3 regions of the Rhizobium sp. R339 genome follow, and region 2 is predicted to be linked to each of the others. Evidence: riboswitches for the same ligand, from Rfam matches in the RefSeq annotation. Region 2 holds a riboswitch; each other region holds the start of a gene.
What was found. Region 2 has a riboswitch for cobalamin ahead of nrdH (glutaredoxin-like protein NrdH). Riboswitches for the same ligand answer to the same signal wherever they lie in the genome.
Positions count from the first base shown of each region.

Region 1: another riboswitch for cobalamin. It lies ahead of ATY76_RS04115 (ABC transporter substrate-binding protein); the one in region 2 lies ahead of nrdH (glutaredoxin-like protein NrdH).
Region 3: another riboswitch for cobalamin. It lies ahead of bluB (5,6-dimethylbenzimidazole synthase); the one in region 2 lies ahead of nrdH (glutaredoxin-like protein NrdH).

Region 1 is NZ_LOKV01000001.1:837,319-842,699, forward strand. It holds gene blh (bifunctional sulfur transferase/dioxygenase Blh) at 1-355, shown strand, start outside; gene ATY76_RS04105 (hypothetical protein) at 557-880, opposite strand; gene ATY76_RS04110 (hypothetical protein) at 974-1,765, opposite strand; cobalamin riboswitch at 1,966-2,221, shown strand; gene ATY76_RS04115 (ABC transporter substrate-binding protein) at 2,395-3,411, shown strand; gene ATY76_RS04120 (iron ABC transporter permease) at 3,408-4,448, shown strand; gene ATY76_RS04125 (ABC transporter ATP-binding protein) at 4,445-5,209, shown strand; gene ATY76_RS04130 (PAS domain-containing methyl-accepting chemotaxis protein) at 5,339-5,381, opposite strand, start outside.
Region 2 is NZ_LOKV01000016.1:19,707-25,087, reverse strand. It holds gene nrdE (class 1b ribonucleoside-diphosphate reductase subunit alpha) at 1-885, opposite strand, end outside; gene nrdH (glutaredoxin-like protein NrdH) at 899-1,120, opposite strand; cobalamin riboswitch at 1,381-1,607, opposite strand; gene ATY76_RS18945 (heavy metal translocating P-type ATPase) at 1,814-4,051, opposite strand; gene ATY76_RS18940 (helix-turn-helix domain-containing protein) at 4,124-4,546, shown strand; gene ATY76_RS18935 (TIGR03862 family flavoprotein) at 4,619-5,381, shown strand, end outside.
Region 3 is NZ_LOKV01000013.1:69,374-74,754, forward strand. It holds gene ATY76_RS18250 (methyl-accepting chemotaxis protein) at 1-1,001, opposite strand, end outside; cobalamin riboswitch at 1,279-1,466, shown strand; gene bluB (5,6-dimethylbenzimidazole synthase) at 1,508-2,197, shown strand; gene ATY76_RS18260 (DUF2865 domain-containing protein) at 2,208-3,293, opposite strand; gene ATY76_RS18265 (low molecular weight protein tyrosine phosphatase family protein) at 3,510-3,830, shown strand; gene ATY76_RS18270 (NADP-dependent malic enzyme) at 3,863-5,381, opposite strand, start outside.

The DNA of each region.
Region 1 (5,381 bases), on a different contig from region 2:
TTCCGGCACGGCGCGCACGGATTTTCCCGGCGGCAGCGCGGCCGCCCTCTGGCGCTCGATCCAGGCGATCCTGTTGCTGCCCGAGGAAACCCGCCTGTTTTCCGGCCATGACTACCAGCCGAACGGCCGCCACCCCCGCTGTGAAAGCACGGTCGCCGCCCAGAAACGCGACAATCCGCACATATCAGGCAAGGACGAGGCCGCCTACGTGGCGCTCCGGCAGGCGCGCGATCGCACACTCGCGAAACCGAAGCTGATGCTGCACGCCCTGCAGGTCAACATTCGGGGCGGGAGACTGCCGGAGCCGGAGGAGAACGGGCGGCGGTATTTGAAGATACCGTTGGATGGGTTGTAGGAACGCAGGGAGTAGCGTTGCGGCGCGTGCTTCGAGGCTCCGCCCTACGGGCTGCGCACCTCAGCATGAGGGAGGTGGGAGAATGCCGCGCCCCATAACAGTTGGCGGAATGCCGGCGAGGCTCAAGAGAGCCTCATCCTGAGGTGCCCCGCAGGGGCCTCGAAGGACGGGGCGGGTGCTCCGAGATGGCGGCAACGTCCATCACCGATACCCCATCGACCGCAGCATCATATCCATGCCGAAGAAGCCGGCCAGAGCGACGATGCCGATCACCACGCATAGCGTCCAGCCGACGGGCGTCAGCGTCTGCCGTTCCACGTCGCGATAGGGATAGCGATTGCCCGTCGCCAGGAAATAGACGCCGAACACCAGGCACAACCCGACGACGACGGTGGCGCGCGGCATCCAGGCGATCATCTCGGCGCCGAGGCTCGCATCATGCAGCGGCAGCCAGATCGCCTGCCAGGCGATCGCACCGGCCAGCAGCAGGCAGAAGATGCCGCCGATCCTGTATCTTGATTGCATGAAGATCTCCCGGAACGGCCGGTGTTCTGCTGCTTGTTGTAGGCAGGTTTTTGCAAGGAACGGTAGTGTGAATGCGGAGTCTCGCGAGCGAACCTATAGAGGATCGGGGATGTCGGCGCGGGAATCAATTCTCGTATTAGGATAAACTCGTACACATTCGAGCGCCTGGCTGTCCAACAGGTCCTGTGCCAACAATTCGGATCCTCCGACGAGCGTGAAGGTCAGATCGTAGTCGCTGCAAACAAGCCAGCTGCGATCTTCAGGGAACCAATGCGTTGGCGTCAGGCGGGCGTCGGGAACTTCATCCGGGAAAGCAGCTGCCTCGGCGAGTGTCGCTCGAAATACCAGATCCTCCATAATCTCGGTTGCCAGCAACCAGAGATGAAAAAAGCAATGAGCTGAGGGCGTATGACGACGGAGAATAGAGATGAGTGCGTCGCGCTCAGGTGGCGCAAGATTTCCCTCGTCCGGCCCGATCAATCGTTTTGGCCAGCTGCCGCCAGCGAAGCGCCGGGTGAACGACCATACCGATAGGGTCGGTGCATAGGGCATGCCAAGGGCGTCGCAAAGCGCGCGCCAGCGAAGTGGGACGAGCTGAGCATCTGGCCCTGGTCCGCCATAAACCATCGTGCAACTGTTCAGGATCGTCGCCAAGGTATCTCCCGGCTTTGCTGAAGCGAATTCGTCAGCAAGCTTTGCGTGGTCTTGCCAGGAGAGTTGTGCGTCCTCGACCGTCAGATCTTCGTAAATCGGATGAAACACTTTCACGTAGGCGGGGAAGATCGGCGGGATGAGGCGCGATACCGTGCCGAGCGTCTCCGGCGTTGCCTTCGCAATGCCATTTTTGATCCATTCGATTTCGGAGAGGTCTGTGAAACGCTGCATGATTTACCGCTGTCCGAGAATAGAGTGAGGTGTCGGGACGATCATGGGATACCAGGTATTCACGCAGTATACATCGCTTTCCACTTCAACCAGTCATTGGACCATATCCAGGGGTAATTGCCGCGGCGGCGTCGAAGGCGCCGGGATTGGCGGCCCACCAACCGATCCGCGCAATAATCATTGACGCCGGCCGGGGTGGCGACGTAACTGGGGGTGACGGTTTCCTGAGGATGACTCCGAGGGGATTAATAGGGAACACGGTGAGGACGACCCCAAGAGGGACCGAGACCGTGGCTGCCCCCGCAACTGTAAGCGGATTGTCGTTCATATCGGGAGAGCCGGCGCGCCGGCATTTCCTGGGGCCTGGAGGCCCGGCCACTGCGAGCTATCGCGGGAAGGCGGATGAGCGGCGGATATTCGTGAGCCAGGAGACCTGCCGTCAATCACGATCCAATCAACCGGGCGGGGATGCCCGGACAAGGAGCAGACATGATTGACCTTCTGACCCTTCGCCGAATTGCGGCATGCATCCGTCTCGATTGGGCCGCCTGCGGCTAGGTTTTGCGCGTCCGCGTGCCCCTTTGGCCGCGCGGCAGAGCCTTTGCTTTTCCCTATCAATCGAGGTTTTCATGCGCCAGTTTCTCGCCACCATGACATTCGCCTTCGGGCTGATTGGCCTTGCGGCACCGGGCCTTGCCGCCACCCAATATCCGCTCACCATCGCCAATTGCGGCAAGGAGGTGACCTTCCGCAAAGCGCCGTCGAAGATCGTTTCGATCGGCCAGGGCATGACCGAAATTCTCTTCTCGCTCGGCCTTGCCGAAAAGATCGCCGGCACGGCGGTCTGGGTCGGCCCTGTCCTGCCGCAATATGCCGAGGCCAACAAGGGGATCAAGCGGCTTGCAGACAACGATCCGAGCTTCGAATCCGTCGTCGGCCGGGAGCCGGATCTGGTGGCGGCCGAGTTCGAATGGCATGTCGGCGCGCAGGGCTCGGTCGGCAAGCGCGAGCAGTTCGAGGACCTCGGCATCAACACCTATCTTTCGCCGGCCGATTGCGTCGCCAAGGTCAATGCCGATGGCGGCGACGGGGTGCGCAAGGAGCTGTTCACGATGGAGCTGATCTATCGGGAAATCGCCGAGCTTTCCGAGATCTTCGACGTGAAGGAGCGCGGCGATGCGCTGATCACTGAATTGAAGAAGCGCGAGGCCGATGCGGTGGCTTCGATATCGGGTGCGGCGGGCAAGAACCTGCCCGTCGTCTTCTGGTTCTCCAGCAAGGAGGTCAATGGCGACGCCTTCATCGCCGGCAAGAACGGTGCGCCGGCCTACATTCTGAAGGCGATCGGCGCGAGGAATGTCGTGACCACCGAAGAGGAATGGCCGCTGGTCGGCTGGGAAACCATCTCCGAGGCGAACCCCGCCGTCATCGTGCTCGCCACCATGGACCGGCGCCGTTATGCCGCCGACGATCCCGCGGTGAAGATCGATTTCCTCAAGAAGGATCCCGTCACCAGGGAGTTGGATGCGGTCAAGAACCGGCGCTTCGTGATGATGGACGCGCAATCGATGAACCCGACGATCCGCACGATCGACGGCATCGAGACATTGGCGAAGGGCATCAAGTCCTTCGGCCTGACCCAGTGACGGCAGCCTCGGCCAGGCAGCCGGGATGGTGGGCGCTTGCCGCGCTCACCATTGCCGCCGTCCTTCTTCTCGGGCTGATGATCAGCCTTGCCGTCTCGATCGGCGAGATCGCGATACCGCTCACGACCACGGCGGAGGCGGTGTCGAACCGGCTGTTCGGCACCGCGTTCGAGCTCAGCCGCATTCACCAGGGCATCGTCTGGGATTATCGTCTCAGTCGGGCGCTGGTTGCGGCGAGCGCCGGCGCCTCGCTGTCGCTGTCGGGCGCCATCCTGCAGGCGCTGCTGCGCAATCCGCTGGCCGAACCCTATGTGCTCGGTATTTCCGCCGGGGCTTCGACGGGGGCGGTCTCGGTGATGATCCTCGGTTTCGGCTATGGCGTTCTCGGGCTTTCGAGCGGCGCCTTTCTCGGCGCGGTCGTCGCCTTCCTGCTGGTCGGCTTTCTCGCCACCGGGTCGGGCGGCACCGGCGAGCGCATCATCCTCTGCGGTGTCGCCGGCTCGCAGCTCTTCAATGCGCTCACCTCCTATATCGTCACGACCTCGGCCAATGCCGAGCAGGCGCGCGGCGTGCTGTTCTGGCTGCTGGGCTCGCTCAGCGGCGTGCGCTGGCCGGATGTCTATCTCTCGGTGCCGATCGCGCTTGCCGGTTTCCTCGTCTGCATGGCGCATGTCCGGGCGCTCGATGCCTTCGCCTTCGGCACGGATGCGGCCGCCTCGCTCGGCATTGCTGTCCGCCGCGTCCAGATCCTGCTCTTTGCCCTGACGGCGGCGATGACGGCGAGCGTCGTCAGCATGGTGGGCTCGATCGGCTTCGTCGGTCTCGTCATTCCGCATGCCGCCCGCTTCCTCGTCGGGCCGGGGCATCGGCGGCTGCTGCCGGCAACGGCGCTCGGCGGCGCGATCTACATGGTCGGCGCCGACATCGTCTCGCGCATCATCATCCCGCAGCAGGTGCTGCCGATCGGCGTCGTCACCGCGCTCTTCGGAGCGCCGGCCTTCGCCGTCATCCTCTATCGCGTGCGGAGGAGCGCATGAGCATCTCGATCGACGCGGTAAGTTTCGCCGCCGGCGACACCGTCATCGTCAACGGCGTCAGCCTGACGGTCGAAAAGGGCAAGGTACTCGGCCTCCTCGGGCCGAACGGCTCGGGCAAATCAAGCCTGCTCAGGCTGATCTGCCGGCTGCGCAAGGTCCGCAGCGGCGTCATCCGGCTGGGCGACGAGGATATCGCCTCGCTGTCGCGCGCAGCCCTTGCGCGGCGCATCGCCTTCGTCGAGCAGCAATCGACGACCGAGACGCAGCTGACCGTGCGCGACGTGGTGCGGCTCGGCCGCACGCCGCATCGCGGGCTGCTTGCGCCCTGGGGCGCCGAGGATGATGCCGCCGTCGAGGAGGCGCTTGTCAGGGTCGGCATGCGGGCGAGGGCGGGTCAGCTCTGGCAGACGCTGTCTGGCGGCGAGCGCCAGCGCGTGCATATCGCCCGGTCGCTGGCGCAGGCGCCGAGCGAATTGCTGCTCGACGAACCGACCAACCATCTCGATATCCAGCACCAGCTCGACATTCTCGCGCTGATCTCCAGGCTCGGCATCACCGCGATCGTGGCGCTGCACGATCTCAATCTGGCGGCGATGTTCTGCGACAGCCTGGCGGTGCTGGAGAAGGGCGCGGTGGTGGCGGCCGGCGCGCCGGAAGCGGTGCTGACGGAGGATCTAATCGCGCGCGTGTTCGGCGTGCGCGCCCATGTGCAGAAATCGGCCGTGCACGGCCGGCATCACATTCAGTACCGGATGGATTGATCGCGGCTAGAACAGGACGATTTTAGGCCCGTTCGGCCTAAAATCTGAATCCTGTTCTAAATTAAAGAGTTAGAGCATGATGTCGCCCGAAAACCGCCTACACTTTTCGGCATCATGCTCTAACCGCGATCAGAAATCCTCCCAGCCCGCTTCCGCGACGGCGGCCGAGCCG
Region 2 (5,381 bases):
GACCATGTCGCGGGCAAGCGCCTCGTCGCCGCGTGCCAGGGTCAGCGTCACCATGCAGATGCGGTCCTCGTAGCGCTCGAGATAGCGCTTCCCGTCAAAGGTCTTCAGCGTATAACTGGTGTAATATTTGAAGGCGCCGAGAAAGGTCGGGAACCGGAATTTCCTGGCATAGGCCTGGTCGAACAGGTCGCGGACGAAATTGAAGGAATACTGGTCGAGCACCTCCTGCTCGTAATAGCCCTCGGTCACGAGGTAATCGAGCTTTTCCCGCAGATTGTGAAAGAACACCGTGTTCTGGTTCACATGCTGCAGGAAATATTGCTTCGCCGCCATGCGGTCCTTGTCGAGCTGGATCCTGCCCTCGTCGTCATAAAGGTTCAGCATCGCGTTCAGCGCGTGATAGTCGAGCGTTTCCGCCGCTTTCACAGGGCGTTCGCCGGCGGGATGAGCGAAAGTGTTATGCGGTTTTGCGCCCGCATCCCGCGTTTGTTCCCGTGTCCAAAACCGTTCCAATCCGTATCTGACGTTGACGACGTCCTCCTCCGTGCCGATGAGCTCGAACCTGTAGAGGTAAGGCACCTGGCATTTCCGCGAAATCACGTCGCCGGCAAGCCCGTATGTCTCGCCGAAATTGCTGTTGCCCGCGGCAATCACGCCGCGGATGTGTCCTCGGTTCTCCGCATCGTTCAAGAAACGGATCACCTGTTTGGGAACGGCCCCCTTGCCGCCGTCGCCGCTATAGGTCGGCACGACAAGCACGAAGGGTTCGCGGATATGGAAGGCGTCTGCGCCGCTTGCGGGAATGCGCGCCGCGCGCAGCCCGAGCCTGGCGACAAATCGATGGGTGTTTTCGGATCGGCTGGAATAGTAGACGATCAGGCCCATCGCCTTTCCCCGGTCAGGAGAGCGCGCTGATCATGTCCGGACGGAACCCCGCCCAATGCTGCTCGCCGGCAACGACGACGGGAACCTGCATGTAGCCCATGCCGCGGACACGATCGAGCGCTTCGGCATCCTCGGAGATATCGACGATGTCGTAATCGACGCCCAGGCGGTCGAGGGCGCGGTAGGTGGCGGTGCACTGAACGCAGGCGGGTTTGCTGTAAACGGTAACGCTCATCATCTTCCTCGTGATCTCAATGAATTCAGGACGCAGAACTGGGATCGGGCGCCTTACGGCGTCCGGGGCAACGTTTGATAATGGTCTGGCAAAGTTGGCGTCTTAAACGCCCGATATGGTCCCTCTCGGGATCTGCGCGGGCGGCGGCCTTGATATTCTCGACATGACTTCAACCCCGAAGTGCTCATGCGGACATTCGGGGCAGCGCAGCAGGCACGGATCATTCCGCTTCATGCACGCGACCTTCCAGACACCCCGCCCGTGGACATCTCGTTCAAGGCAGGTCTCCTGGCTTGCGGGTCGAAGCACCCTGCCCCCAGCCTTCCCAAGGCATCACGCCTCAGTGACCTGAAATCGGACAGTTGCTCGCCGCTTACAGTTGCGGGGGCAGCTCCGGCTTTGTTCTACCCTCATGGCGGAACGCACCGTATTCCCGTCTTAGCCGCGATCCTCACGAATCGAAGGAACCTTGAACACTAGATATAGTACGCGAATCCAAAACAGCGTCAATGGGTGGTTAGCGCATCGCGTTACGAGAGGTTTGAAATCGCTGCGTTCCTGTGAAAAACATGGATAACAAAAGCTTAAACAAAATGGGCTGTGGAGAAGGTCGGAACGAAAAGGGCCGACCTATAGCCGGCTCTGCGATCTTCGATTCCGGATCGCCTCGAATCGAGCCGAATAGGCAAACGCCTATCCCCTTATTCGAAGCAGCCGAAGCGCATTGATCGTCACCAGCACAGTGGCGCCGGTATCGGCCAGAATCGCCGGCCAGAGCCCGGTGATGCCGGCAATGGTCGTGACCAGGAACACGGCCTTCAGTCCGAGCGCGATGGTAATATTCTCCAGGATATTGCGCATCGTTCGCTGCGAAAGCGCGATCATCCGCGCCACGTCGCCGACGCGCCCATGCAGCACGGCGGCATCGGCCGTCTCCAGCGCCACATCGGTGCCACCACCCATGGCGATGCCGATATCGGCGGCCGCCAGCGCCGGCGCGTCGTTGATGCCGTCGCCGACCTTGGCAACGACGAAGCCCTGGCGTTTCAATTCGCCGACGACCTTCTGCTTGTCCTCGGGCATCATCTCGCCGCGCCAGTCGATGCCGAGCATGCCGGCAACGGCTGCCGCCGTCCGCTTGTTGTCACCCGTCAGCATCATCGCCTTGACACCGGCCGATTTCAGCGCCGAAAGCCCGGCTTCCGCATCCTCGCGCGGCTCGTCGCGCATGGCGATCAGGCCGGCTGCCGCGCCATTGACGAGCAGCACTGACACGCTCTTGCCCTCGTCGTTCAACGCGGTGATGCGCGCATCCTGGTCTCCATCGAGCGCCCCGCGCTCGCGGGCGGTGGACGGCGATAGCAGATCCAGAGTCTCGCCGCCGACTTTGCCGGTGACGCCCTTGCCCGGCAGCGCCTCCAGCTCGAAGGCCGGCGGCACGGGAACACCGTCGACCTTGGCGCGGTTGAGGATGGCGAGCGCCAAGGGATGGCTGGAGCCCTGCTCCAGCACCGCCGCGCGCGACAGGAGCTGCGCTTCGCTCAAGCCGAAGGAAACGATGTCGGTCACCCGCGGCTTGCCTTCCGTCAGCGTGCCCGTCTTGTCGAAGGCGACCATCGTCACCTTCCCGAGGCTTTCCAGCACCGCGCCGCCCTTCATCAGCAGCCCGCGCCGCGCACCTGCGGAAAGCGAGGCGGCGATCGCCGCCGGCGTCGAGATGACGAGCGCGCAGGGGCAGCCGATCAGCAGGATGGCAAGGCCCTTGTAAATCCATTCATCCCACGCGCCGGAAAGGAACAGCGGCGGAACCACCGCAACCAGTGCTGCAACCACCACCACGCCGGGCGTATAATAGCGCGAGAACCGGTCGATGAAGCGCTCCGTCGGCGCCTTCGATTCCTGCGCCTCTTCCACCAGCTTGACGACGCGGGCGATGGTGTTGTCAGCCGCGGCCGCGGTGACGCGAACCCTAAGCACCGCATCGCCATTCACCGTTCCGGCAAAGACCACAGCATCGACGCCCTTGCGCACCGGCGTGCTCTCGCCCGTCACCGGCGCCTCGTCGATCGCGCTCTCGCCCGATACGATGATGCCATCAGCCGAAATGCGGTCGCCGGGCCGAACCATGATGATCGCGCCGACGGCAAGGCTTTCCGCCGGCACCTCACGCGTTTGCCCATTGTCTTCGAGCAAAGCGTTCTTCGGCACCAGGGTCGTCAGCGATTGAATGCTTTCGCGCGCCTTGCCCGCTGCCACTCCCTCGAGCAGCTCGCCGACGAGGAACAGGAAGACGACGGTCGCCGCCTCCTCGCCCGCATTGATGATGACGGCGCCGACAGCGGCGATCGTCATCAGCATCTCGATCGAAAACGGCGTGCCCGAAAGCGCCGCCATGATAGCCCGCCGCGCGATCGGCACCAGACCGACCAGCATGGCGACGATGAAGGCATAGGACCCGATTGCGGGCACGAGATGGCCGACGGCATAGGCGGCAATCAGCGCCGCACCCGAGAAAATGGTCAGCCGGCCCTTCCTGCTCTGCCACCACGGACCGGCCGTCGGCCCATGGTCATGCCCATGCAGGCCTTCGATTTCCTTCTCGGCATGGTCGTGACCGTGGTCATGATCTTCATGATCGTGATCGCCATGGTCATGCCCCGCGTGATCGTGATGATCATGCAATCCGTGGTTTTGCGCCGGTGCGACGCTTCCGGCAAAGGGCGAGACCGAATAACCGAGCCCCGTCACTTTCTTCTCGATCGCCTTGAGGTCGCTGCTGCCGTCGTGCCGGACGGTCATCGTGCCTGCTACCACCGAGACGGAAACATCGGCGACTCCAGCCACCCGCCTGACCGCCGCGTCGATCTTGCTCGCGCAGGCGGCGCAATCCATGCCGCCGACCCGGTATCGCGTCTCGTTCGTCTCAGCCATGATCCGCTTCCTTGTCAAACAGAAGCACCTCTCATACATCCTCTAGCGACTAGAGGTGCAAGAGGAAAAATCATGAAAAAGATCACGATCGGCGAAGCCGCCCGCCGGAGCGGGGTCAAGGTGCCGACGGTGCGCTACTACGAGAGCATCGGCCTGCTCGCGGCGCCGAGCCGCAGCGAGGGCAACCAGCGCTCCTTTGAACCCGCCGATATCAGCCGCCTCACCTTCATCCGCCATGCCCGCGAACTCGGCTTCGAGATCGAAGCGATCCGCACGCTGCTCACCCTGCAGGACGATCCGAACCAGTCCTGCGCCTCGGCCGATGCCATCGCCAAGGCGCGCCTCGTCGAGGTCGAACAACGCATCCGCAGCCTGATGGCTTTGAAGGCCGAGCTCGAAACCATGGTGGAAGGCTGCGGCCACGGCCGCGTCGACCAATGCCGTGTCATCGAGGTTCTCGCTGATCACGGCCAATGCACGAATTCGCACCATTGATGAATCTGCGCCCTTGCGGCTGACCCGCCCTCACGCCAAAACTGCATCAGAAAGAATCGGGCGAAGACATCCATGAACCAGAAGCGGGTTGCGATCATCGGCGGCGGCCCGGCGGGCCTTGCGGCTGCCGAACTGCTTTCGCTCTCCGGTCACGCGGTGACGGTTTATGATACCATGCCCACCTTCGCCCGCAAATTCCTGCTCGCCGGCAAATCAGGACTGAACATCACCCATTCCGAGGACTATGCCCGCTTTGTCACGCGCTTCGGCGCGGCCTCTGATCGTCTGCGCCCGGCGCTCGATGCCTTTACCCCTAACGCTGTCAGGCATTGGGCCGCAGGACTGGGAACGGAAACCTTCATCGGCTCGTCCGGAAGGGTCTTCCCGAAAGTGATGAAAGCCTCGCCCTTGCTGCGCGCCTGGCTCAGACGGCTGGAGGCGCAGGGCGTCACACTGCGCACCCGCCACCGCTGGGCCGGTTTTGCCGAGGAAGGCTTCGCTTTCGAAACGCCCGAAGGGCGCAGCATCGTCCATTGCGACGCAGCCCTCTTGGCGCTCGGCGGCGCAAGCTGGCCGCGCCTCGGCTCCGACGCAAGCTGGCTGCCCTGGTTATTGGAGAAGGGTGTCGAGATCGACGCCTTCCGGCCTGCCAATTGCGGCTTCGTCGTCGGCTGGAGTGAGAGCTTCCGCGAACGCTTCGCCGGCGAGCCGGTGAAATCGGTCACCGCCACCTCTGAGGCCGGCACCTTTCCCGGCGAATTCGTCATCACCGCAAGCGGCATCGAGGGCAGCCTTGTTTATGCCAATGCGGCCAGCTTGCGCGACCGGCTGCAGA
Region 3 (5,381 bases), on a different contig from region 2:
TTGATCTCCGTCAGAGCGGCGGCGACCGCTTCGACCATGCGGTTGAAATCCTGCCGCAACTTATCGAATTCGGGGCCGAGATCGGCGAGCTTGATCGAAAAGTCGCCTGCGGCAAGCCTTTCCAATGCGTTGGCGAGCGTGCTCATGACCATTCGTTGGGTATTGCTCGCTTCTTCCGTCAAGGATGCGTTGCGCGCCCTTTCGGCATCGAGCGAGGCGCTCTGCTCGGCAACCGCCCGTTCTCTTTCGACCTTGGCAATCGCCTCCTCACGGAAAACTTCCAATGCCCGCGCCAGGAAGCCGATTTCATCGCCATTTTCCCTGTAGGTGACGGGAGAGGCGAGGTCGCCTTTCTGCAGAGCGCTGATTCTTGCGCTGAGGATCCGAAGCGGGCGACCGACGAGGCTGCGCATGGCGAGAAGGAACGCCGCGACGGCGAGCGCGGTGATCACCGATTGGGTGATCAGCGAAACGAGGACCTTCTGCTGGACTTCGGAGGCGATCTTCTCGACGGACCAGTTGGTAACGACATAGCCGGTGCTCTTGCCGGATTTGTCCAGCGGCAGCGGCGCGATGATCGTCACCACGCCGGACGACACGCCGGTGTCGTCGATCACCGTTTTATCAGGCTTGGCGCCGAGGCTTTTCTTCAAGTCGTCGACGGCAGGCAAGCCGGTGCTTCCGTCGCGCATCCAGCTATCGACGGCGGCAAGATCCGCGTTGAACGCCGCGAACTGAACGAGGTCGAGCGAAGGGTCGTCACGGTAGAGCGAATAAGCGTCGCGAACGGCGTTCGCCTTGCCCCATTTGACGCCGCCTGCGGCGAGAGACGCGAACTGTTCAGCATCCTTGGCCCAGTTCGCCTTGGCGCCATCGACCAATGCCCGCGTTTCGTACATCCAGCTATAGGTGGCGAGGGCGGAGATGCCGCAGAGATTGACGGCGACGATGATGGCGGCCAGCTTTGCCGTCAGTGGCATCGTTTTCAGAAATTGGAACATGCCGCGGGGCCTCGAAATGCGGCGCAGTCGGATGTGATTCCCGACCGGCGTATCAATACGGCATCCACGCTGGCGGCCGCAGCATGAGCACTCATGCCCATGTCCTCCTTGCAGCCCAAAACGCGCAATCGCAGTGTGTATTTTTTTTGTAAAGAAAAGATAAAGTGAAATAGCGGTCCATGCCTGCGGCTGTATCACGGTCGGCACGCTCGAAAATTCGACGAGGCTTGTCGATTGACGTCTCTTCGGGCCCGGCTTGCCGCAGCGTCGGTTTCCTGAAATAGATGCGCCGTCAGGTGCCTGCCGTCGAGGCGGGAGAATCGGGAATCCGGTGCAAGCCCGGAACGTGCCCAACGCTGTAAGGCCGACGCCTGCCGCTTCATCATGCCACTGGCTCTTGCCGGGAAGGCTGCGGCAGACGGATGACGCCAAGTCAGAAGACCGGCCTGACGAGATAGACCCAACCCGCGCGGACGGCGGGCGGTTGCGTTGTTGGGGATTTGACGATGCGACCCTTTGACGAGGATGCCCTGTCAGTGGCATCCGGTTTTTCGATGGCCGAACGTGAGGCCGTCTATCATGCGATCATGACGCGGCGTGACGTGCGCAGCCAGTTCCTGCCCGATCCCTTGCCGGAGGATGTCGTGGAGCGGCTGTTGACGGCCGCCCATCACGCGCCCTCCGTCGGTTTCATGCAGCCGTGGAACTTCATTCTGGTCAAGAATGCCGAGGTGAGGGCGCAGGTGCGCGATGCCTTCATGACGGCCAACGAGGAGGCGGCGCTGATGTTCGAGGGCGAGCGGCGCCAGGCATACCGCTCGCTGAAGCTCGAAGGCATCGTCGAGGCGCCGCTCGGCATCTGCGTGACCTGCGATCCGACGCGCAGCGGCAGCGTGGTGCTTGGCCGCACCCACAATCCGAGGATGGATTCCTATTCGACCGTTTGTGCCATCCAGAACCTCTGGCTTGCGGCGCGGGCGGAAGGGATCGGCATCGGCTGGGTCAGCATCTTTCGCGAAGACGATCTGAAAGCCATTCTCGGGATACCGAGTCATATCGAAGTGGTCGCCTGGCTCTGCGCCGGTTTCGTTGACCGGCTTTACGACGAGCCGGAACTCGCGGTCAAAGGCTGGCGGCAAAGGCTGCCGCTCGAAGAGCTTGTCTTCCATGATGGCTGGGGGCGGAGCGAGGGCTGACCCGCCGCGATCACTGCTGCTGCGGCTGCGGGCCGGGCGTTGCCGGATTGGCGAGATCGATCGTGCCTTGGTCGCCGGCGAGGAATTGCGGGCCGACCTGGCGAACCTTGTTCTGCGTGGGATCGTAGGGACGTTCCGGAACGGATGGCTGCGGCACGGGTGCTGTCGCGGTCTTCTCCGGCGGATTGGTGCGGATAGTCGTGATCGAGCCCTGCTGCGGCGGTTCGTTCACGGCCTGCTTGCCGCGCATCTCATTGTAATAGGCGGTGAGATTGCAGGCGCAAGCGTTTTTCTCGCCGGGCGCCCGGTTCTTGTAGGCGAAGGCGTTCTTCATGGCGCTGTAGGGCGTGCCTGTCGCCACCGAGATCATGTTCGAGGCTTCCGTGCTCCTGACGTCGCGATAGAAGAGCTGGGTCTCGATGCCGGGGCACATCTTGGCGCAGGTCTGGGCATCGCGGCCGAAATCGACCGAAGTGGCGTTCGAACTGATCGGAAAGAAACCGCCGTCGCAGCTGCGCACGCAGATGGTGCTGACCGGTGAGAGCATCTCGGCCTGCGGCAGGCCGTAATGCGGATCATACCCGCCGCCGCCGAGCGGAATGAAGGTGTCGCCGCGCATCGCCTGTTCCTCGATGCTCGGGGCGGGATCGTTGGCGCTGCGTTCGGACGGCGCGTAGAAATTCTCGCTGTTGCAGCCGTTGCGTTCCAGAGCGGCCATCAGTTCGCGGCGCGCGGCGTCACCGCCCTGACTGCGCAACTCGTCGCGGCGGTCCTGGAGATAGCGGATATTGTCGATCATCCGGGCTTCGGCCTGCGAGAGCTCGGCGCAATAATCGGCATTCTCACCGCCGATCACGACCATGCTGCGCGAGGTGCAATCATAGCTGCGCAAATCGTTGCGGACCTTGCGGAGCTCGAGGTTCTGCTCGGCAATCGCGCCGGCATATTGGCGTGCTTCCGGCCCGTTATTGTTGCCGATCGATCGCGGCAGGTCGGCGAGGCGGCCGCGCAGGTCGTTGCAGATGGCGCTTGACTGCGCGGCGGCAGGCGATGCCAACGCAAGAAAAAGTACGAGAGACAGGTTTCGGCGTTTCACGGCGTCGTCCCGGAATGAGCAAACGGTCGATGGGTCGATGCGACGTCACTTCGCCGCGCGTGTTCTCTTAGCGTGTTTCTCTTAAGAAGCTCAGAGAAATTCTTAGCGCATTTTCGCGATTTTATCCAGCGGCGGTGGTGATCGGCCTTCTGGTTTCGCTCTCTGCGAAGAGTTGTGCTATCGCGAGCCTTGCTCCTCCTCAGATGAGATCGAAACGTGAAAAACGTCCTTTTCGTATGCAGCCAGAACAAACTTCGCAGCCCGACGGCAGAACAGGTTTTCGCAGACTGGCCCGATATTGAGGTTTCCTCTGCCGGCACGAACAATGATGCCGAAAATCCCCTGTCGAGCGAGCTGGTCGAGTGGGCCGATATCATTTTCGTGATGGAGAGAACTCACCGTACGAAAGTCCAGAACAGGTACAGGTCAGCTCTCAAAGGCAAGCGTCTGATATGCCTTCATATTCCCGATGATTACGATTTTATGGACCCTGGGCTCATCCGGCTGCTGAAGGCAAAGATCCCTCAGCATCTGTAAGGTCAGTCCGCCGAGATCGCTCGGCAGCCGGCTCACGCCGGCTGCGATGCCTCGACGACGGCAAGAGCGGCCATGTTGACGACGCCGCGGGAGGTGACCGAGGGCGCCAGGATGTGGGCCGGCATGGCGGCGCCGAGCAGGATCGGGCCGACATGCAGGCCGTCCGTCATCGACTTGACCACGCCGAGCGTGATGTTGGCTGCATCTAGGTTCGGGAAGACCAGCAGGTTCGCCTCGTCGTGCAGCGTGGTGTGCGGCATGACGCGCTTGCGCAGGGCTTCGGTGATGGCGCTTTCGCCGTGCATTTCGCCATCGACTTCGAGATCTGGGGCAGCGTCGCGCACGAGCTGCAGCGCGTTGCGCATCTTCGTCGCACTTTCGGATTCGCGCGAGCCGAAGTTGGAATGCGAGACGAGGGCGGCGCGCGGGGTGATGCCGAAGCGGCGGATTTCCTCGGCGGCCATCACCGTTGCCTCGGCGATCTCCTCGGCGCTTGGATTGAAGGTAACGTAGGTGTCGGTGAAGAAGGTGGCGCCGCGCTGCGAGATCATCAGGCTGAGCGCGGAGAAATCTCGCACGTTCGGACGCTTGCCGATGATCTGGCGGACATCGCGCAGATGCTTCTCATAGCGGCCTTCGAGGCCGCAGATCAGCGCATCGGCCTCGCCGCGCCTCAGCGCCAGCGCGCCGATGACTGTTGTGTTGGTGCGCACGATGGTGCGGGCAGCTTCCGGAATGACGCCGCGCCGGCCGACGAGCGAGAAGTAGAGATCGACATATTCGCGGAAGCGCGGATCGTCTTCCGGATTGATGACTTCGAAATCCTGCAGCGGCCGGATGCGCAGGCCGTAGCGCTTGAGACGCGTTTCGATGACCTGCGGACGGCCGATCAGGATCGGTTTGGCCAGGCCTTCCTCAAGCAGCACCTGGGCGGCGCGCAGCACGCGCTCGTCTTCGCCTTCGGAGAAGATGACGCGCTTGCGCTCGGCGGCCTTGGCCGCGGTGAAGATCGGCTTCATGACGAAGCCGGAGCGGAAGACGAAACGGTTCAGCTGGTCGAAATAGGCGTCGAAATCCTGGATCGGGCGGCGGGCGACGCCGCTCTGTTCTGCGGCTTTGGCGACGGCCGGCGCGATGCGCAGGATGAGGCGCGGATCGAAGGGCGAGGGGATGAGATAGTCCGGGCCGAAGACCGGGGTCTCGCCGGAATAGGCGCGGGCGGCGACATCGGACGGCTCTTCGCGGGCGAGTGCCGCGATGGCGCGCACGGCCGCCATCTTCATTTCCTCGTTGATCGTCTCGGCGCCGCAATCAAGCGCGCCGCGGAAGATATAGGGGAAGCAGAGGACGTTGTTGACCTGGTTGGCGAAATCCGAGCGGCCGGTGCAGATCATCGCATCCGGGCGGGCGGCGCGGGCGAGATCCGGCATGATCTCAGGCGTCGGATTGGCAAGCGCCATGATCAGCGGCTTGTCGGCCATCTGCGCCAGCAGCTCCGGCTTCAGGACACCGGCGGCCGAGAGGCCGAGGAAGACATCGGCGCCGCCGATG